4 regions of the Bradyrhizobium sp. Mp19 genome follow, and region 4 is predicted to be linked to each of the others. Evidence: predicted binding sites of a transcription regulator. Region 4 holds the regulator's gene; each other region holds the start of a gene.
The links. Region 4 encodes HrcA, which represses chaperone genes, less so after heat shock. Its sites were predicted from a motif close to GTTAGCACTCNCNNNNNGNGAGTGCTAAC; they were not measured.
Positions count from the first base shown of each region.

Region 1: QJT82_RS22710 (co-chaperone GroES) is a predicted target of HrcA. The motif match lies at 1,477-1,505, and genes of this name have one in related genera.
Region 2: QJT82_RS06545 (co-chaperone GroES) is a predicted target of HrcA. The motif match lies at 1,374-1,402, and genes of this name have one in related genera.
Region 3: QJT82_RS17910 (co-chaperone GroES) is a predicted target of HrcA. The motif match lies at 1,894-1,922, and genes of this name have one in related genera.

Region 1 is NZ_JASAUT010000021.1:62,731-67,654, forward strand. Features, by position in the region: gene groL (chaperonin GroEL) at 1-1,073, opposite strand, end outside; gene QJT82_RS22710 (co-chaperone GroES) at 1,119-1,433, opposite strand; gene QJT82_RS22715 (usg protein) at 1,829-2,119, shown strand; gene QJT82_RS22720 (cupin domain-containing protein) at 2,217-2,783, shown strand; gene QJT82_RS22725 (cytochrome c) at 3,012-3,545, opposite strand; gene soxC (sulfite dehydrogenase) at 3,532-4,821, opposite strand.
Region 2 is NZ_JASAUT010000003.1:340,895-345,818, reverse strand. Features, by position in the region: gene QJT82_RS06560 (hypothetical protein) at 1-274, shown strand, start outside; partial or broken gene QJT82_RS06555 (IS701 family transposase) at 303-695, opposite strand; gene QJT82_RS06550 (hypothetical protein) at 828-1,097, shown strand; gene QJT82_RS06545 (co-chaperone GroES) at 1,442-1,759, shown strand; gene groL (chaperonin GroEL) at 1,902-3,542, shown strand; gene QJT82_RS06535 (DUF3309 family protein) at 4,149-4,313, opposite strand; gene QJT82_RS06530 (hypothetical protein) at 4,550-4,903, opposite strand.
Region 3 is NZ_JASAUT010000014.1:74,972-79,895, forward strand. Features, by position in the region: gene groL (chaperonin GroEL) at 1-1,294, opposite strand, end outside; gene QJT82_RS17910 (co-chaperone GroES) at 1,504-1,800, opposite strand; gene QJT82_RS17915 (hypothetical protein) at 2,118-2,636, shown strand; gene QJT82_RS17920 (hypothetical protein) at 2,895-3,173, opposite strand; gene QJT82_RS17925 (hypothetical protein) at 3,361-3,840, opposite strand; gene QJT82_RS17930 (protein phosphatase CheZ) at 4,431-4,924, opposite strand, start outside.
Region 4 is NZ_JASAUT010000022.1:18,479-23,402, reverse strand. Features, by position in the region: gene QJT82_RS23200 (helix-turn-helix domain-containing protein) at 1-221, shown strand, start outside; gene QJT82_RS23195 (VOC family protein) at 290-715, shown strand; gene grpE (nucleotide exchange factor GrpE) at 755-1,360, opposite strand; gene hrcA (heat-inducible transcriptional repressor HrcA) at 1,526-2,614, opposite strand; gene rph (ribonuclease PH) at 2,785-3,498, shown strand; gene rdgB (RdgB/HAM1 family non-canonical purine NTP pyrophosphatase) at 3,510-4,145, shown strand; gene hemW (radical SAM family heme chaperone HemW) at 4,132-4,924, shown strand, end outside.

The DNA of each region.
Region 1 (4,924 bases), on a different contig from region 4:
GAAGTGGTCTCCTCGATCTGCGCCTTGATCTGGGCAACGCGGGCGTCGATGTCGGCCTTCTTGCCGGCGCCGTTGACGATCGTGGTGTTCTCCTTGTCGATCATCACCTTCTTGGCGCGACCGAGCATCTGCAGCGTGACGTTCTCGAGCTTGATGCCGAGGTCTTCCGAGATGGCCTGGCCGCCGGTCAGGATCGCGATGTCCTGCAGCATGGCCTTGCGGCGATCGCCGAAGCCCGGAGCCTTGACGGCCGCGACCTTCAGGCCGCCACGCAGGCGGTTGACGACGAGGGTGGCGAGGGCTTCGCCTTCGACGTCCTCGGCGACGATGACCAGCGGCTTGCCGGTCTGCACCACGGCCTCGAGCAGCGGCAGCAGCTCGTTCAGCGACGAGAGCTTCTTCTCGTTGATGAGGATGTAGGCGTCGTCCATCTCAACGCGCATCTTGTCGGCGTTGGTGACGAAGTAGGGCGAGATGTAGCCGCGGTCGAACTGCATGCCCTCGACGACGTCGAGTTCGGTCTCGAGCGACTTGGCTTCCTCGACCGTGATCACGCCCTCATTGCCGACCTTCTTCATGGCGTCGGAGAGGAACTTGCCGATCTCGGCATCGCCGTTGGCCGAAATGGTGCCGACCTGGGCGATCTCCTCGTTCGAGGTGACCTTCTTCGAGTTCTTCTGGAGGTCCGCAACGACGGCTTCGACCGCGAGGTCGATACCGCGCTTGAGGTCCATCGGGTTCATGCCGGCGGCGACCGACTTGGCGCCTTCCTTCACGATCGCAGCCGCGAGCACGGTCGCAGTGGTGGTGCCGTCGCCGGCCGCGTCAGCGGACTTGGAGGCGACTTCGCGCACCATCTGGGCGCCCATGTTCTCGAACTTGTCCTCGAGCTCGATCTCCTTGGCGACGGTGACGCCGTCCTTGGTGATGCGGGGAGCGCCGAACGACTTTTCGAGCACCACGTTGCGGCCCTTCGGACCGAGGGTGACCTTCACCGCGTTGGCGAGGATGTCGACGCCGCGCAGCATCTTGTCGCGCGCCTCGACGGAGAATTTGACTTCTTTAGCTGCCATCTGAATTTTTCCTTGAGAGATTTAACCTGGGAGGGAGGGAGGCGCTTAGGCCGCCTTCTTCTTGGAAGCGGGGACGTCGAGGACGCCCATGATGTCGCTTTCCTTCATGATCAGCAGGTCTTCGCCGTCGATCTTGACCTCGGTGCCGGACCACTTGCCGAACAGCACGCGGTCGCCGACCTTGAGGTCGATCGGGATCAGCTTGCCAGCTTCGTCGCGGCCGCCCGGGCCGACGGCGGTCACTTCGCCCTGCGAGGGCTTTTCCTTGGCGCTGTCCGGAATGATGATGCCGCCAGCAGACTTCTCTTCGGCGTCGATACGCTTGACCACGACGCGGTCGTGAAGCGGACGGAATTTCATGCAGTCCTCCTAAACATTTGTAGATGCTGTAGATTTTTGGAGAGTTAGCAGTCCAATCCAGCGAGTGCCAGACTGGCTGGGCAGGAGATAGGCCAAGCCTTGGCGGCGGGCAAGTGCCTCTAGCAGAAAAATTGGCACTCGTGAGTGCCGCCTGCCAAAAGGATGCCGAGATCATTTCGGCATCCTTAATGCCGCCCGGAAGAGGTCGCCGGGGCTATTAGCAGATGCGGTAAGCTGCTGCCAACGCAAGAAATTTCAACAACCTATTAAACATTTGGGCTTGAGATGGGTTAGTCGCGTGCGTCACATTTCTCTCATGTGAGCGCATCCATTGCCGGTGGTCCGGCGGGGGAGGTCGGCCACCACGTGAATGCGCTCCGTCACAGGAGGTTGGCATGGTCTCGCGAGTTGGTGGGGTTGTTTCCGACGATTTCCGGAAGCAGTTGCTGGGGTACGGGCTGACGACGGCGCAAATCCTCTATCGGATGCCGGATCACCCCTCGTTGCTGCAGACCTATGTCTGGCAGAACTACGACCTGTTTCCGAAATTCCCGGCGCTGCAGGATTTCCTCGCGTTCTGGCAGGCGAAGCTCGAAGGCCCGCTGTTTTCGGTGACGGTGGCGCATTCCAAGCTGGTCAAGCCGGCCGAGTTGCGTGCCGTCGACGGCGTGTTCCGGCTGCATTGATCCGCAAAGCGGCGGGGCGCGGCTTGCGCCTTTGCTCGCCTCGCGGCGCGCGACTTGTGTTAGCCTTCGTCTGTCACAAGAAGACGGGAGGCGAACAATGGCCAAGAAGACGGCATCAAGATCGGCAGCCAAGACCGCGGTGAAGAAGAAATGGTCGGGGCTCGGCGCCGGCGCCAAGAAGACGTCCGCGAAATCGTCCGCGCGCAAGACCATCAAGTCGAAAGGCCGCGTCTCGGCGGCCAAGAAGAGCGCGCCGAAAGCTGGAACCAGGGCACGGCCGAAGCAGCGCGTCGCGATCAGTCATCACCGCGAAGAGGACTTCAAGGCCGACGGGCTGCGCGCCTACGCCAAATACCGCGACCTCGGCATCGCCGCCGCCTCGCATGGCCTCGCGCAGGCACACGTCATCCGGCTGCAGGGACCGTGCAATCCCGATGAAGTGTCGAAGCTGCACTTCCACGACGTCGATTTCCAGATGGTCTATGTGCTCAAGGGCTGGGTGAAGACCTACATGGAAGGCGAGGGCGAGACGCTGATGCAGCAAGGTAGCGCCTGGACCCAGCCGCCGCGCATCCGGCACATGATCCTGGACTACTCCGACGACGTCGAACTGCTGGAGGTGATCCTGCCGGCTGAGTTCAAGACGGTGGAGCTGAAAGCGTAGGCTCTAGCGCAGTCGTCATGGCCGGGCTTGACCCGGCCATCCAGCTTGCTTCGAAAGATTCTGCTTGGTCGATGGATGTCCGGGTCAAGTCCGGGCATGACGATTTTCCAGGCCGTGTACCCATAAAACCGTCAGCGTGACTCTACGTCCGCTTTGCCCCGATAGCGACCAAGTTCGTGCGGCAACGCAAGATGTCGCGATGGGCCAGACCCAGACATTCAGGCAGCTTTATTTTCCGCGCGAAAACGTCACAAATCCATTCCGGTTCGGCATTTTCACCTTTTGCAGTGTCTGCGCATCCATGGTGTCGTTGTCTGCAATGATGCCGTTGAGGTTCAGGATATAAGCGACGACCGCATAAACTTCGTCATTGGTCAACGACTTCGATTCGTTATATGGCATCGCTCGCCGCACATAGTCGAAGACTGTCGTGGCATAGGGCCAGAAGCTTCCCACGGTTTTGACCGGAGGCTTGTCACCGGGAAGCGTTCCTTGTCCGCCCACGAGCTGATCGTTGGGCTTCCCGGCTCCTTTCTCGCCATGGCAGGCGGTGCATTTTGCCGCGTACACGGCTTCACCTTGCTTTGGGGTCCCGCTGCCAGGCGGCAAGCCGACGCCGTCTGGACCAATGCTGATGTCCCAAGAGGCAATTTCCTCCGGTGTTGCCGCCCGTCCGAAGTTTGGGCTTTCAGCCGCGAATGCGACGGCCGAAGCCATGGCAAGACCTGAGGCGGCGACGAGGAGAGCGCTACGCGTAGACATGCTTCACCTCGCCTTTGTCGGAAACGGCCCACGTCGTGATGGCGTTGGCGTGATAGATCGTCCGGTTGCCGCGCGCGGCGATCATCTTCTCGCGCGTCGGCTGCACGTAACCAGACTCGTCGGTGGCGCGGCTTTGCAGGACGGCTGGCCCGCCATTCCACCGCCACGGCATGCGGAAGCGCGTCAACGCCTTCGATAGCACTGGCGGCTGCAGCGCCGCGTTTGCCCAGCTTTTGCCGCCGTCAGCCGAGACCTCAACCTTGGTGATCTTGCCATAGCCCGACCAGGCAAGGCCCGAGATTTCATAAAGGCCGGGCTCCTTCATAGTTAGCCCTGGTGAAGGCTGCGTGATCACCGACTTTCCTTCCTGGGGAAGCACAAACTGAAGGGATTTCCCGTCGGGCAAGGTGATCGTGTACTTCGATGTCTCGTCCTTGGTCATCGTCGGTCCTTCGGTCAGCTTGATGCGCCGGAGCCATTTCACATTCATGTTGCCTTCGTATCCCGGCAGCAGGAGTCGCATCGGATAGCCGTTGGATGGCCTCACGCGCTCACCGTTCTGGTAGAGAGCAATCAATGCGTCATCCATCGCTTTCGCCAACGGTATGCTGCGGCTCATGCCGGCAGCATCTGCACCTTCGGCTAAAATCCATTTGGCCTTCGGATCGACGCCTGCTTCCTGCAACAGGACCGCGAGCCTTACGCCCGTCCACTCGGCGCAGGAGACAAGGCCGTGAATCGCCTGGACTCCAACCGCGGCGGCCTCCTTCTGGTACAGCAATTGGCCGTTACCACCACATTCGAGAAATGAGACGCGCGACTCGCGCGGATAGCGTTCTAGGCTTTCCAGCGTGAAGGTCAGCGGGCGCTTGACTAGGCCGTGGATTAACAGCCGGTGGGTATCCGGGTTAATGTCGGGAATGCCGCTATGAGAACGTTCAAAATGCACGCTATTGGGCGTGATCATGCCGTCGAGCAAATGGAGCGGTGTGCGGGCGGCACCTGTGCCGGTCGTGCCTGGCGCGGTGTTCCAAGTTCTGGCGACCTTTTCTTCGTATTTCGCTGGCTGGCCGTAGCCGACGAATCCGGATCCCGGCACCTTCATCCAGGGCTCAACCGGTAACGCGTCGGCGGCAGCTGGATTAGGCAGAGCGGAACTGGCAACGGCGGCCGCAGCCGCCGTACCCGCTGTCAAAAACATACGGCGATGAAGGAGGCCGTTCCCCGCCACGATGTCCAGATCGGACCCGTGAACGGTCGATCGATCAGCAGCCATCAAGTCCTCCTTTTTGACTTTGCCCCAGTTATCAACCCCGCTGTGCGAGCATTGTTCTTCAGCTACAGGTCGAAGCTCGCTTCCTTGGACATTGGGGTCGCCG
Region 2 (4,924 bases), on a different contig from region 4:
GGCAACCGCTCTCGACCGTTGGGACGAGGAAGGCGGAGCGCAGGAGTTGGCGTGGCCTTTACCCTATGAAGCCAGCGATTTGCGCGATGTGGAGCGCAGAGTCCTGGAATGTCTGGGTGCCGCCCTTGTCAGCGAATGGAATGATCTGCCTACTGACGTCCAGCGCAGGCTCTTCGAGCACGCGGCCTCGGGCAAATCGCACGACGCCACCGTGTTGAAGACGCGGATCGCCCGTTTCCTGCATGATCATAAAGGTGCTTCGGGTGGGCGTTAACACGACTTTGGCAGATTTGTTCACGCCTTGCTCTTCGCTGACCTGTGTTCTGCAGTACCCGTATCGCGGATCTGATGGCTGAAGAATGAGAGCGACGATGGCGGGACGCGCGGCTGGCAGGTTGGGCTGAGGTGGTGGCCGTCGTTTCATTTTTGCGCCCCGTCTTGGCAATGCGGAAGTGCTGCAAGAAGGCGTAAGCAACCATCGTCATAAGAGCGTGACGATGAAGACCGTGCCAGAACCGTCCCATCGCGCCATGACGGTTGTAGCCGACCGCTGCAAGTCTATCTCGGCTGGTAGATTTGCGAGATAGCATTTCTTCTCTCCGAGTCGCGATGCTTGCCGATCGCCAACTCGCATTTTTTCACTTGGCATCAGCAAGCATTTCGTCCGCCGGCATCTATAACAAATCCGCGATGTGTATTGCCTTGTGTTTGGTGACTTCGCAGCCATCTCATGATAAAGAGTTAGCTAATCTCGGCACAAAGAGCACTGTAAACGGATTGCTTCACTATCGCGCCGATGCAAAGCCGTTTCTGAAGGATAGCCGATCATGACCATGCGCTCCCGACGCGAAACGGTCACCTTCAAGCATCCCTTCCGGATCAAGGGCGTCGACCGCCTCTTGCCTCCGGGTGCCTACGAGGTCATCACCGATGAGGAGATGATCGAAGGATTGTCGTTCGAGGCGTTTCGCCGGGTTGCCACTATGATCACGGTGCCGGCGGCGCCGCCGCGCACTTCAACGGTGGAGAGGATTTCCATCGACCCGGTCGATTTGGCTGACGCTCAGCGCATTGATGCCGACGCGCCTCGTGAGTGACGCACCACTCGATCTCGACAAGCACCGCTGAATGGCTGCACAAGAAGCGACCGACGTCCGGCGCATTCTGGCGCACGTCGAGAACAACGCAATGCCCCTGCGCGATGGGAAGCTTTCTTAAATCTGATGATGCGGCGTCCAACGACTTTCGCACCACACAGCTGGCCTTCACCGGATCCTTAGCCGCCGCGGTCTTGGCAGCTATTTCGTGTTGCTCTGAGCAGAATATCGTTTCGGGACGGTCTTGTACGTCCCCTTGCGGCGGCTTATGTGCTGATTAGCACTCGCTGGCCACGACTGCCATTTCGTCCAAAGCAACAACAACAAGAAAACAGGAGGACAGCATGAAATTCCGTCCGCTTCACGACCGCGTTGTGGTCAAGCGCATTGAGGCCGAAGACAAAACCGCTGGTGGCATCATCATTCCGGACACTGCCAAGGAAAAACCTTCGCAGGGCGAGATCACGGCGGTTGGCCCAGGCGGCCGAGATGAATCCGGCAAACTGATTCCCATCGATCTCAAGGTTGGCGACCGCGTCCTGTTCGGCAAGTGGTCAGGCACCGAGGTCAAGCTCGATGGTCAGGAACTACTGATCATGAAGGAAAGCGACATTATGGGCGTTCTCACTGAGCTGCCCGCCGCCAAGAAGAAGGTCGCATAGACGCCAGCCAATTTTCCTTATCCTGAGCCGTCCCTGCAGCCCGCGTCTCGAAGGACGAGGCCTGCAAATTCAAGTCCCGCCACTTAAGGGCTCGTCCAGTCGCACGGTCCTTGGATCTGACCAGTTGAAAACGGAGATCATTATGTCGGCCAAAGAAGTTAAGTTCGGCGTCGACGCCCGCGACAGGATGTTGCGCGGTGTTGAAATTCTCAACAATGCGGTTAAGGTCACGCTGGGGCCCAAGGGCCGGAACGTCGTGCTCGACAAGTCGTTCGGCGCTCCCCGCATCACCAAGGACGGCGTCACCGTCGCCAAGGAGATCGAGCTTGAGGACAAGTTCGAGAACATGGGCGCGCAGATGGTGCGAGAAGTTGCCTCCAAATCGGCAGATGCAGCTGGCGATGGCACCACCACCGCGACCGTGCTCGCGGCTGCGATCGTCCGTGAAGGCGCGAAGGCGGTTGCCGCCGGTATGAACCCGATGGACCTGAAGCGCGGTATCGACCTCGCGGTGGAAGCCGTGGTCGCCGATCTCGTGAAGAACTCCAAGAAGGTCACCTCGAACGAGGAGATCGCCCAGGTCGGCACCATCTCGGCCAACGGCGACGCGGAGATCGGCAAGTTCCTCTCCGACGCCATGAAGAAGGTCGGCAACGAGGGCGTCATCACGGTTGAAGAAGCCAAGTCGCTCGAGACCGAACTCGAGGTCGTCGAAGGGATGCAATTCGACCGCGGCTACATCTCGCCGTACTTCGTCACCAACGCCGACAAAATGCGCGCCGAAATGGAAGACGCCTACGTCCTCATCCACGAAAAGAAGCTATCTCAGTTGAATGAACTGCTTCCGCTGCTGGAAGCCGTCGTCCAGAGTGGCAAGCCGCTTGTGATTATCGCGGAAGACGTCGAGGGCGAAGCGCTCGCGACCCTGGTCGTGAACCGCCTCCGCGGCGGTCTGAAGGTCGCGGCCGTGAAGGCTCCGGGCTTCGGCGATCGCCGCAAGGCCATGCTGCAGGACATCGCGATCCTGACCGGCGGCCAGGCGATCTCGGAAGATCTGGGCATCAAGCTCGAGAACGTCACGCTCAACATGCTCGGTCGCGCCAAGAAGGTGATGATCGACAAGGAGAACACCACCATCGTCAGCGGCGCCGGTAAGAAGGCCGACATAGAGGCGCGGGTGGCGCAGATCAAGGCGCAGATCGAGGAGACCTCCTCGGACTATGACCGTGAAAAGCTGCAGGAGCGTCTTGCCAAACTCGCGGGCGGCGTCGCGGTGATCCGCGTCGGCGGCGCGACCGAGGTCGAGGTGAAGGAGCGCAAGGATCGCGTTGATGACGCGATGCATGCGACCCGCGCGGCCGTCGAGGAAGGCATCCTGCCGGGCGGCGGCGTCGCCCTGCTGCGTGCTTCCGAGCATCTCAAGGGGCTGCGCACCAAGAACGATGACCAGAAGACCGGCGTCGAGATCGTGCGCAAGGCGCTGTCTGCGCCGGCCCGCCAGATCGCGATCAACGCTGGCGAGGACGGCTCCGTTATCGTCGGCAAGATCCTGGAGAAGGATCAGTATGGCTACGGCTTTGACTCCCAGTCCGGCGAGTACGGCAACCTGGTCACCAAGGGCATCATCGACCCGACCAAGGTCGTTCGTGTGGCGATTCAGAATGCGGCTTCTGTTGCGGCGCTCCTGATCACTACCGAAGCCATGGTGGCCGAATTGCCAAAGAAGAACGCCGGCGGTGGCGGCATGCCTCAAGGTGGCGGCATGGGTGGTATGGATTTTTAAGTCCTACTCGTTCAGAGCTCAACAATAACGAAGGCCCGGCAGAGATGCTTGGGCCTTTTTTGCAGGAATCAGTAAAAAGCGGCCGCCGAGAAGCGTGATGAATTCTCGCCGTTTCACGGATTTCCGTGAGGACGCCTTGTGCAATATCTCAAAATCAGCACTTTGCATTGCAGCCGGGTGGCGGGTGAGAATTGTTACCAAACCAGTCAGGACTCACCCCACCGTTACTGGATTTTGGGAAGTGCATAGCTCCGCCCTGGTTGGTCGCCCCCGTGATTAGACCGAAGACCGCGATCATCTGGGACGCGGGGATCATGAGTAGCAGGCCGGCTACGATCGAGACATCCGGTGCAATAGCGACCACAGCGAGCAGCGGCATAATAGGGCCGAAGGAGCGCTTGTGTAGGCGACCCATCAGCCAGCCCAGGGTAAAGCGATCTTGCCGGTGCCTCGTCGTGCAGCCGCTGCAGCAGGACCGAGGCAGGCACAAACACCCCTTCATCGGCGGGCATTGTCGGCTTCAGCTGGTCGAGCTCGTTGGGACCCGGTACGCGGGGAAAGGATATTTTGGGAGGCGCCCGGTCGACACAGCCGACCCTGCGAGGGTCAGAGCCGACCCAGAAGTAGCAATACGACGAGGATGACCAGGATGGTACCGATGACCCCCATCCCACCGTGGCCATAGCCGTAGCCGTAGCCGCCGAAGCGGCCGCTGAAGCCACCAAGCAGGAAGATGATGAGGAGGATGATGAGGATAAGTCCGATCGACATTGTCCGACTCCTTTGGTGGGACCTTGTGGATATTGGGTCTCAAGTTTTGTCTGTCTTGCGAGTCGTCGACCTCCTGCAAGAGTCCGCAGGCGACCCCGGATAGGAGGGGCCGATGCAGTTGACCGGATCACAAGGGCGCAGCCGCGCCATCGCGATCCAGTGCGCGCTCGAGCGCGTGTTGAGTGGGAATGGTCTGTGACAGAGGTTGCCACGCCCAAACAGCGTCGCTCGTGCCCTCAATACGGGGCGTAGTATTGGCGGCGATAGGGATACGGGCCGCCGTAGTAATCTGGCGCATAGTAGCCCGGCGCGTAGCCTGGCCCGTAGGCTCCGTAGGCCCCGTAGGCGGCGGCTCCAGCCGCGGCACCCAGGATGCCAAGACCAATTGCGGCCCCCGGAGCGCCGTAGTAGCCGCGACCGCGGTAGTGGCGTCGGTAGTAGACTTCTGTCACTGCGGACGACGAAGCCGCTTCTGTCGGAAGAGTCGTGCTCGGCGAGATCGGAGCTGCCCCCGAAGGCAGCACCGAGGCGAGCGTCGCCGCACCGAAGAGTGCGACCGCAATCGCGTATTTCATTGTCTGCTGGTTCATGGTCGTATCCTCTCGAATTTG
Region 3 (4,924 bases), on a different contig from region 4:
GGTTGGTGAGCCGGCCGACCGCCTTCTTGGCGCGCAGCAGCGCGACGCCGCCGCCCGGCACGATGCCTTCCTGCACCGCGGCGCGGGTCGCGTTCAGCGCGTCCTCGACACGGTCCTTCTTCTCCTTGACCTCGACCTCGGTCGCGCCGCCGACCTTGATGACGGCAACGCCGCCGGCGAGCTTGGCGAGGCGCTCCTGCAGCTTCTCACGGTCGTAGTCCGAGGTGGTCTCCTCGATCTGCGCCTTGATCTGGCCAACGCGGGCGTCGATGTCCTTCTTCTTGCCGGCGCCCTTGACGATCGTGGTGTTCTCCTTGTCGATCACGATCTTGCCGGCGCGGCCGAGCATGTTGATCGTGACGCTCTCGAGCTTCATGCCGAGGTCGTCGGAGATCAGCTGACCACCGGTCAGGATCGCGATGTCCTCCAGCATCGCCTTGCGGCGATCGCCGAAGCCCGGCGCCTTGACGGCGGCGACCTTGAGCCCGCCGCGCAGGCGGTTGACGACCAGGGTCGCCAGCGCCTCGCCCTCGACGTCCTCGGCGAGGATCAGCAGCGGGCGGCCCGACTGCACCACGGCTTCCAGCACCGGCAGCATGGACTGCAGGCCGGACAGCTTCTTCTCGTGCAGCAGGATGTAGGCATCCTCGAGCTCGGCGGTCATCTTCTCGGCGTTGGTGATGAAGTAGGGGCTGAGGTAGCCGCGGTCGAACTTCATGCCCTCGACGATGTCGACCTCGGTCTCGAGCGACTTGTTCTCCTCGACGGTGATCACGCCCTCGTTGCCGACCTTCTGCATCGCCTGCGCGATCATCTTGCCGATCGCGGCATCGCCATTGGCCGAGATGGTGCCGACCTGGGCGACTTCGGACGAGGAGGCGACCGGCTTGGCGCGCTTCTCGATGTCCTTGATCACGGCCGCGACCGCGGTGTCGATGCCGCGCTTCAGGTCCATCGGGTTCATGCCGGCGGCGACCGACTTGGCGCCCTCGCGGACGATGGCCTGCGCCAGCACGGTCGCGGTGGTGGTGCCGTCACCGGCGGTGTCGTTGGTCTTGGAAGCGACCTCGCGCAGCATCTGCGCGCCCATGTTCTCGAACTTGTCGTCGAGCTCGATCTCCTTGGCGACGGTGACGCCGTCCTTGGTGATGCGGGGAGCGCCGAAGCTCTTCTCGATGACGACGTTGCGGCCCTTCGGGCCGAGCGTCACCTTCACGGCGTTGGCGAGCACGTCGACACCGCGCAGCATGCGGTCGCGGGCCTCTCCGGCGAATTTTACGTCCTTGGCAGCCATTGATTTGAACTCCTGGAATGTCTGTGGATTGCTTGTCGCTCGTTTTTCTCGTCATTGCCGGGCGAAAGCACGAAGTGCGTCTTCGTGCCAGATGACCCGGCAATCCATCGCTTCAGAAGATTGATGGATGCCCGGGTCATCTAGCGCGAAGACGCGCTTCTGCCCGGGCATGACAGCGGAGGGCGCGGCGGCCCTCGGAGTCCAAGGCGTTACGCCAGCACGCCCATGATGTCGGACTCCTTCATGATCAGGAGTTCCTGGTTGTCGAGCTTGACCTCGGTGCCCGACCATTTGCCGAACAGCACGCGGTCGCCGACCTTGAGGTCGATCGGGATCAGCTTGCCGGCCTCGTCGCGGCCACCCGGGCCGACGGCGACGATCTCGCCCTGGGACGGCTTCTCCTTGGCCGAGTCGGGAATGATGATGCCGCCCTTGGACTTCTCCTCGGCATCGATACGCTTGACCACGACGCGGTCGTGCAGGGGGCGGAAGGTGGATTTAGCCATGACGTTCCCTCTTGGAGGCTCGGTTTCAGGTCCGGTTCATCGGGACCGGCGTTGGATGCCGGCCGGTCGGCGCAGGGCAGGACGCCCGGCGCTCTTAGCAATCGTGGTGCGAGAGTGCTAATTGTGGGCCGGGAAATATGGCTTGGCGCAGTTTCTGTCAAGCAAACGGGTTAAGGCCTTGGTGAGGCCAATATAGGATGGTGGACCAGAAACCAAATCGTAGCGATGACGTAATTTTGTCAGACGTCATTGCTCCGCCTTAAGTTTTACGCTTGGCTGCAGGACGGGTGCGGCCGGGACATAGTCGGGGGATGCATATGATCAGGTCACTCAACGCGCGATTGGTCGCACGGTTCGCGGCTGTTTCGGCGCTGACGACACTCTTGGGGGCGTGCGGCAGCATGAGCCTGCCGTCGTTGTCGTCGAATCCTGAGCCGGCGCCAGCCGAGCCGGGCGTAGCCCCCGAAATGCCCGCAAGCATCCGCGCCGACGAGATCGTCGGCCGCTGGGGTCTCGCCTCGTTCCAGAATCCCGCCGACCGCGCCCGCACCGAGGCCGCCGCGCGCGGCCAGTGCAAGCAGCCTTACGTGATCGGCGCCGGCCAGAACGGCGGCGTCATCATGCATCTGGCCGACCAGGCCACCCCGCAGGAACTGCGGCTGAAGGGTTCCCCGAGCGGCAAGAACTATATCGGCCCGCCAGGACCGACGCCCGGCGAGCAGGACCGCGAGATCGTTTCGTTCGACGGCCGCGTCATGATCACCCGCTTCGTCGACAAGGACGCCGGGGTCCGCTACGGCAACATGGTCTATGTCCGCTGCGCCCCGAGGGCGTAACGGCGGGACTTCGAGCTATCTGCCGACATAGGGCCGCACAGTCGGCGCACCTCTCCCCCTGTGGGAGAGGTCGGCTTGCATCGCCAGATGCAATCCGGGTGAGGGGTCTCTCTTCGCGAGTGATCCTCTCGCGATCCGCGTGTGCGGCGACACCCATTCATCCGGCGCGCCATAGCGGATGCGAAGCATCGGCCCTCGACAGGACGGCGGCCGCGAGGCCTCCTCCCGTTTGAAAGTCGTGACCCGCAAACAACGGTCTTATCGCCGCACGCCAACCCGATTGACGCCGCCATTCAGGTTGCCGCCCGCATTGTGACGGACCGCGGCGCGCGCCACCGGACGCGGCCTGAGCACGACGCCCGCCCTCGCCACGCAACCCTGCGGATAACCGACATAGGTGCAGTAAACCACGGCCTTGGCCGGTGCTGAACTGACGGCGACACCGGCGATCCCCAACATGAGGCTCGCCGCAACGCCCGCAAGCGTCACGGACCTGGTCGAGAGAATGTTCGTCCGACGCATGGTGATCCTCCTCATCGCACGCGAACCGAAAGGTGATGGCGCCGCTTCAGATGCGGCCCAAGGTTATCTTCAGCGGCAAGGGGGAGGTGACGTTGACGTAGATCAACGGCGGGCGCGACCCGTCGCTCCGTGAGATCGATTTGCCTCATCAAGATGAGGACGGCTCAACGAGCCGCCCTCCTGGAGCGCCGTTGCGCCGACGTCACTGGCAGACGTACATGCGGCCGTCAGCCATCTTCGTCATCGTGCCAGGTTCGCAGCCGATGCCATTAGCTGCCTTGTACTCCGTCCATCCGGCGTATCCGTAATACGGACTGATCCTTTGGTAGGCTCGTGCCGGATAGTAGGGCTGGCCAAAGTAGGGATCCGTCTGGGCGGCATACGAATTGGTCCAATCGTTTGTGCCCCAGCCGGAATAGGCCGGCGCGGTAGCGGCCGCTGCGGCGACGGCTGCCGTAGCGGCGACACCCGCGCCAACCCCGTATCCGTACGCGGCGCGCCGGGTTTGGCGACGCGCAACGCCCGCGACGCTCACGGGCGTCAGCGGTCGGCCCACACGCGCCTGGGCGCTTTCGACCGAAGCCGAAATGCCGCCCTGCTCAGACCAGGTGACGGAGAACAGTGTCGCACAAGCGAAAGTCGAGAGCGCAATTGCAGTATTCCTGACAATTCCTTGCGTCATGTTCAATCTCCAGTGTTGAGTACTCCAGTGGCTCCCCCCAATCAGTGATACAAGGCGCAATGCGCGCGAATGAATTGAGCCCGCCGCTGACCGTCACGGCGTCAAGGACGGTATGGTGCTCACGCAGCGTCTGCGAACAGCGAGCCTGAGTTCTTGTGATGCGTGCAGCGAGCGGCTGCAGAATTGTGACTGTGTGTTGAGCGGACGCACAAATCCCCGTTCGGGGGCGACCGGATTCACTCCGGAAGTCCGATGCAACCGGCACCCAATGTTGGCTCCCGGCATGCGCATGACGAATTTCCCTCATGCACATTATGCGTCAGCGACGCCAGATCTACCAGTCAATTTCCAACTGCAGCATTGGCACAAACTGCATGCGGTCGAGAGCGGCTCTGCCTCGGTTCTCGCTCGCCTCGACAAGACTTGATCCATGTCAAAGGCCCTGAAGTCTTCGCATGGGACATTTGGTGACGATCATGCACGCCACGGAGCGGTCTTGCGGATGATACCCGCTTGACGCCGTGCTGAGCCATGCTTCAAACAAAACCGCCGGCCCTCGGGCCGGCGTTTTTCGTTTGATCAGACAAAGCTCAGTTGAACATCGCGTCGATGTCGTCCTGCGAGGCGTGGCCGGCGTCGCCGTCGAGCTTCGGGCCGTTGAGCAGGCGGGCATCGCCCTCGCGCGTGTCGACGATCGCCGGCACGTGCGACTTGATGGCGTCGACGCCGCCCCAGATGTTCATCATCTCGTTGATGTGCTGTTCGATGAACTTCATCGTCTGCATCACCTTGCTGATGCGCTGGCCGGTGAGGTCCTGGAAGTTGCAGGCCTCGAAGATCGAGACCACGCGCTCCTGAATATCTTCGCTGAGCCGCTTCTGCTGGTCGGGCGTGACGTTGTTCGCGAGCGCGCTCGCGGCCTGGTCGATCGCCTCCACCGCCTCGAGGATCTGCTGGGTCGCCTGTTCGGTGCCGCCGACCACGGCGCCGAGTTCGCCATTGACCTTGGCCATCTCCTCGCCGTTGAAGCTCTTGCCGTGCAGCACGGCGATCTCGCGCTTGGTGCGGCTGATCGCGTCGTGGA
Region 4 (4,924 bases):
TGGCGCGCATGATGCGGTTTCACCGGGCGAGCCGGCTGGCACAAAGCGGCGCCGCGCTTGGCTGGGCGGGGATCGCGGCGGAAAGCGGCTATGCCGATCAGGCCCATCTCGCCCGCGAGTTCGTCGAGTTCGCGGGCGAACCGCCAACCGCCTGGGCGCGCCGCCAGGCGCTGACCGACCGCCGGCTGGTTCACGCCGGCGATGGGCTGGCAGACTGGTAACAAACCTTCAAGCCGAGGCCGCGTTGCCTCGTGCAGGATGGCGCCGTCAGCCAAGGAGGTGAGCGACCATGACGCACGACATCGAACCGCCCCGCATCTATCCGACCCTGCGCTGCAAGGACGCCGAGGCGATGACCAATTGGCTCACGACGGTGCTTGGGTTCACCGAACACGTCGTCTACCGCGATGGCGGCGTGATCCATCACGCCGAGCTCGCCTATGGATCCTCGATGCTGATGCTGGGCCAGAGCCGTGACGACGCATATGGCCGGCTGGTCGGCGACCTCGACAACCGTCGCACGGACTCGATCTATATCGCCGTCGACGATCCCGACGCGCTGCACGCGAAGGTCAAGGCTGCCGGCGCCAAGATCGAGATGGAACTGCGAGACACCGACTATGGCAGCCGCGACTTCGCCTGCCGCGATCCGGAAGGAAATCTCTGGAGCTTCGGCACCTATTGGCCGAAGGCACACGAAAAGCCGCGACCGTGAGCCCGCGCAATCCGCGAGCTCACAAACAGGCAGCCGGGATCAGGCAGTGATGTCGGCGGTCGGGGCGGCCTTGGCGCCGCCCTTGGAGACGCCGACCAGGGCCGGGCGCAGGATGCGCTCGCCGATCATGTAACCGGCCTGCACGACCTGCACCACGGTGCCCGACGGCACCGACGGATCAGGCACCTCGAACATCGCCTGCTGGAAGTTCGGATCGAACTTCTCGCCGATCGGGTCGAACTTCTTGACGCCGTTCTTCTCTAGCGCGTTGAGCAGCGAACGTTCGGTCAGCTCGACGCCTTCGATCAGCGCCTTCAGGCCGGGATCGGCGGCTTCCTTGGTCTCGGCCGGCACCGCATCGAGCGCGCGCTGCAGGTTGTCGGCGATATCGAGCACGTCGCGGGCAAAGCCGGTGATGCCGTAGGTCTTGGCGTCGGCGACCTCGCGGCGGGTGCGCTGGCGGAGATTCTCCATCTCGGCCAGCGTGCGCAGCGTGCGGTCGCGCGCCTCGGCGAGTTCCTTGGTCAGCGCCTCGGCCGATCCGGCCTCGGGCTCGTCAGGCATGATGTAGGGCTTCGAGACCACGGGCTCACCCGTCGGCGCCGAATTCTCGGTGTTGTCATTGGCCCGGTTCGGATCGGTCATGGCTTGCCTTCTCGAAAACTCGCGTCGGTTCAAATCTTGGGGATTGCTTGCCGGGATATCGTGCTTTGGGCGGCGAAAATCAAGCGCAACATACCGGTCTCGGGAACTGGGATCTCCGGCTTGGGTGAAGAAAACCCGTCAAATGAAAGCGAAATCGCCCTCCGGTCAGCCGCCCAGCATCTTGCTGACGATGCGCGCCGCATAATCGACGGTCGGGATCACCCGCGCGTAGTTCAGCCGCGTCGGTCCGATCACGCCGAGGACGCCCACGATCCGGCCCTGGGCGTCGCCGTAGGGCGCGATGATGGTCGAGGAACCCGACAGCGAGAACAGCTTGTTCTCCGAGCCGATGAAGATCCGCACGCCCTCGCCGCGTTCGGCGCGGCCGAGCAGATCGATCACGCCGCGCTTGGTTTCGAGATCGTCGAACAGCGATTTGATGCGCTCGAGATCGTCGAGCGCATGCAGGTCCTCGAGCAGATTGGCGTGACCGCGCACGATCAGCTGGCGGTCCTCGTTCTCGCCGCCGGACCAGCTCGCGATGCCCGCCGCGACCACCTTTTGCGTGAGCTGATCGAGCTCGGCGCGGTTTTGCGTCAATGCCGTCTCGAGCTCGAGCCGCGCTTCAGCCAGCGTCCGGCCGCGAATCCGCGCATTGAGGAAGTTGGTCGCCTCGGTCAAGGCCGAGGATGGAACACCCGGCGGCAGCGCCAGCACGCGGTTTTCGACCTGGCCGTCTTCGCCGACCAGCACGACCAGCGCCTTCTCCGGCTCCAACCGCACGAACTCGATGTGCTTCAGCCGCGCATTCGACTTTTGCGTCAGCACCACCGCCGCGGCGCGCGTCAGCCCCGACAGCCGCGTCAGGGCTTCGCCAAGCGCGGCCTCGACGGATTGCGCGCGGCCGACGGCCGCAAGCTGGGTCTGGATCGATTGACGCTCGGCCTCGGTGAGGTCGCCGACCTGCATCAGCGCGTCGACGAAGAAGCGCAGCCCGAGTTCGGTCGGTAACCGGCCGGCGGAGGTGTGCGGCGCATAGATCAGGCCGAGCTGCTCGAGATCCGACATCACGTTGCGGACCGAGGCCGGCGACAGCGGTAATGCGATCAGGCGCGAAATGTTGCGCGAACCGACCGGCTCGCCGGTCGCAAGATAGCTTTCGACGATTTGACGAAAAATGTCGCGCGAACGCTCGTTGAGCTGGGCGAGCCCGGCATGCGGCGCGATCAGGCCAATCGGATCGTGGTGAGTCACACTCCAGTCCCTCACAATTACTGCATAATTTGTCGATCCGAGGGGCCGATGACAAGCATGCATTCGGCCCCGTCGTACAGGACCCTGCCGGGGCCGAAAACCCTTGCCGCTGCCCCTTCCCCCTCCTACAAGCACGGCCAGCCAATTTTCTCGGATTTCTGGAGGATTTCATGCGGCCAAGCCGCCGTGCACCCGATGAACTGCGTCCCGTGTCGCTGGAACGCGGCGTCGTCAAATATGCCGAAGGTTCCTGCATGGTGAGGTTCGGCGACACCCATGTGCTGGTGACCGCGACGCTGGAAGAGCGGTTGCCGCCGTGGCTGAAGGGCCAGGGCCGCGGCTGGGTCACTGCCGAATACGGCATGCTGCCGCGTGCCACCCTGGAACGCACCCGCCGCGAGGCCTCGGCCGGCAAGCAGGGCGGCCGGACGGTCGAGATCCAGCGGCTGATCGGCCGCTCGCTGCGCGCGGCCGTCGATCTCGAGGCGCTCGGCGAGCGCCAGATCACGGTCGATTGCGACGTCATCCAGGCCGACGGCGGCACCCGCACCGCCTCGATCACCGGTGCCTGGGTGGCGCTGGCCGACTGCATCAACTGGATGAAGACCCGCAACATGCTGAAGACCAATGTGTTGCGCGACAATGTGGCGGCGATCTCCTGCGGCATCTACCAGGGCACGCCGGTGCTCGATCTCGACTATGCCGAGGATTCCGAAGCCGACACCGACGCCAATTTCGTCATGACCGGCGACGGCCGGATCATCGAGGTGCAGGGCACCGCCGAGAAGACGCCGTTCTCGGAAGGTGAGTTCCTGGCGCTGATGGCGCTGGCGCGCAAAGGTGTCGCGCGTCTGGTCGACTTGCAAAAGATCGCGGTGGCGTAGTCAGATTGGTCATGCACCGCCGAATCACCGGAAGGCTCGTCATCGCCACCCATAATCCCGGCAAGCTTGCCGAGATGCGGGAACTGCTGGCGCCGCACGGCGTGGAGGTGGTGTCGGCGGGCGAGCTTGACCTTGCCGAGCCCGAGGAGACCGGCGACAGTTTTCGCGCCAACGCGGCGATCAAGGCGATCGCGGCAGCGAAGGCGACCGGACTGCCCGCCTTCGCCGACGATTCCGGCATCGTGGTCGACGCGCTCGACGGCGCGCCCGGGATCTACTCGGCGCGCTGGGCCGGCGAGGGCAAGGATTTCATGGCGGCGATGACGCGGATCGAGCGGCTGCTGCAGGAACGCGGCGCCACCGCACCGGACCGGCGCAAGGCGCACTTCGTCTCGGCGTTGTGCGTGGCCTGGCCCGACGACCATCTCGAGGAGGTCGAGGCCCGCGTCGATGGAACCCTGGTCTGGCCGCCGCGTGGCACTGCCGGCTTCGGCTACGATCCGGCCTTCCTGCCCGACGGCTACGCGCGGACCTTCGGCGAGATGACGAGCATCGAGAAGCACGGCCTGCCGCCGCTCGGGCTCGGCCTGTCGCATCGCGCCCGCGCCTTCGTGAAGCTCGCGGAGATCTGCCTTGAGCCACGCTGACCGAGCAGCCTTCGGCGTCTACGTGCACTGGCCGTTCTGCCTGTCGAAATGCCCGTATTGTGATTTCAACAGCCACGTGCGGCATGCACCGGTCGACGAGGAGCGCTTCGTGCGCGCGTTCGCCCGCGAGATCGAGACGACGGCTGCGCGCGTGCCGGGGCGGCAGGTGTCCTCGATCTTCCTCGGCGGCGGCACGCCGTCGTTGATGCAGCCGCAGACCGTCGGTGCCGTGCTCGATGCCATCGGCAAGCACTGGCAGGTCTCGCGCGATGTCGAGGTCACGCTCGAGGCCAATCCGACCAGCGTCGAGGCGACGCGCTTTCGCGGCTATCGCGCAGCCGGCGTCAATCGCGTCTCGCTCGGCGTGCAGGCGCTCGATGACGCCTCGCTGAAGGCACTGGGCCGTCTGCACACCGCGCGCGAGGCGCTCGACGCGGTCGCGATCGCGCGAAGCGCATTCGACCGCTACTCGTTCGATCTGATCTATGCCCGCCCCGACCAGACGCCGCGGATGTGGGCCGATGAATTGAAGCAGGCGATCTCGGAAGCGGCCGAGCATCTGTCGCTCTATCAGCTCACGATCGAGGAAGGCACGCCGTTCTTCGGGCTGCATGCCGCTGGCAAATTGCAGACGCCGGACGAAGCGACCGCGCGCGCGCTCTACGACGTGACGCAGGAGGTCTGCGCCCGCGAGGGATTGCCGGCCTACGAGATCTCCAATCACGCCCGTGCCGGCGCCGAGTGCAAGCACAACCTCGTCTACTGGCGCGGTGAGGAAT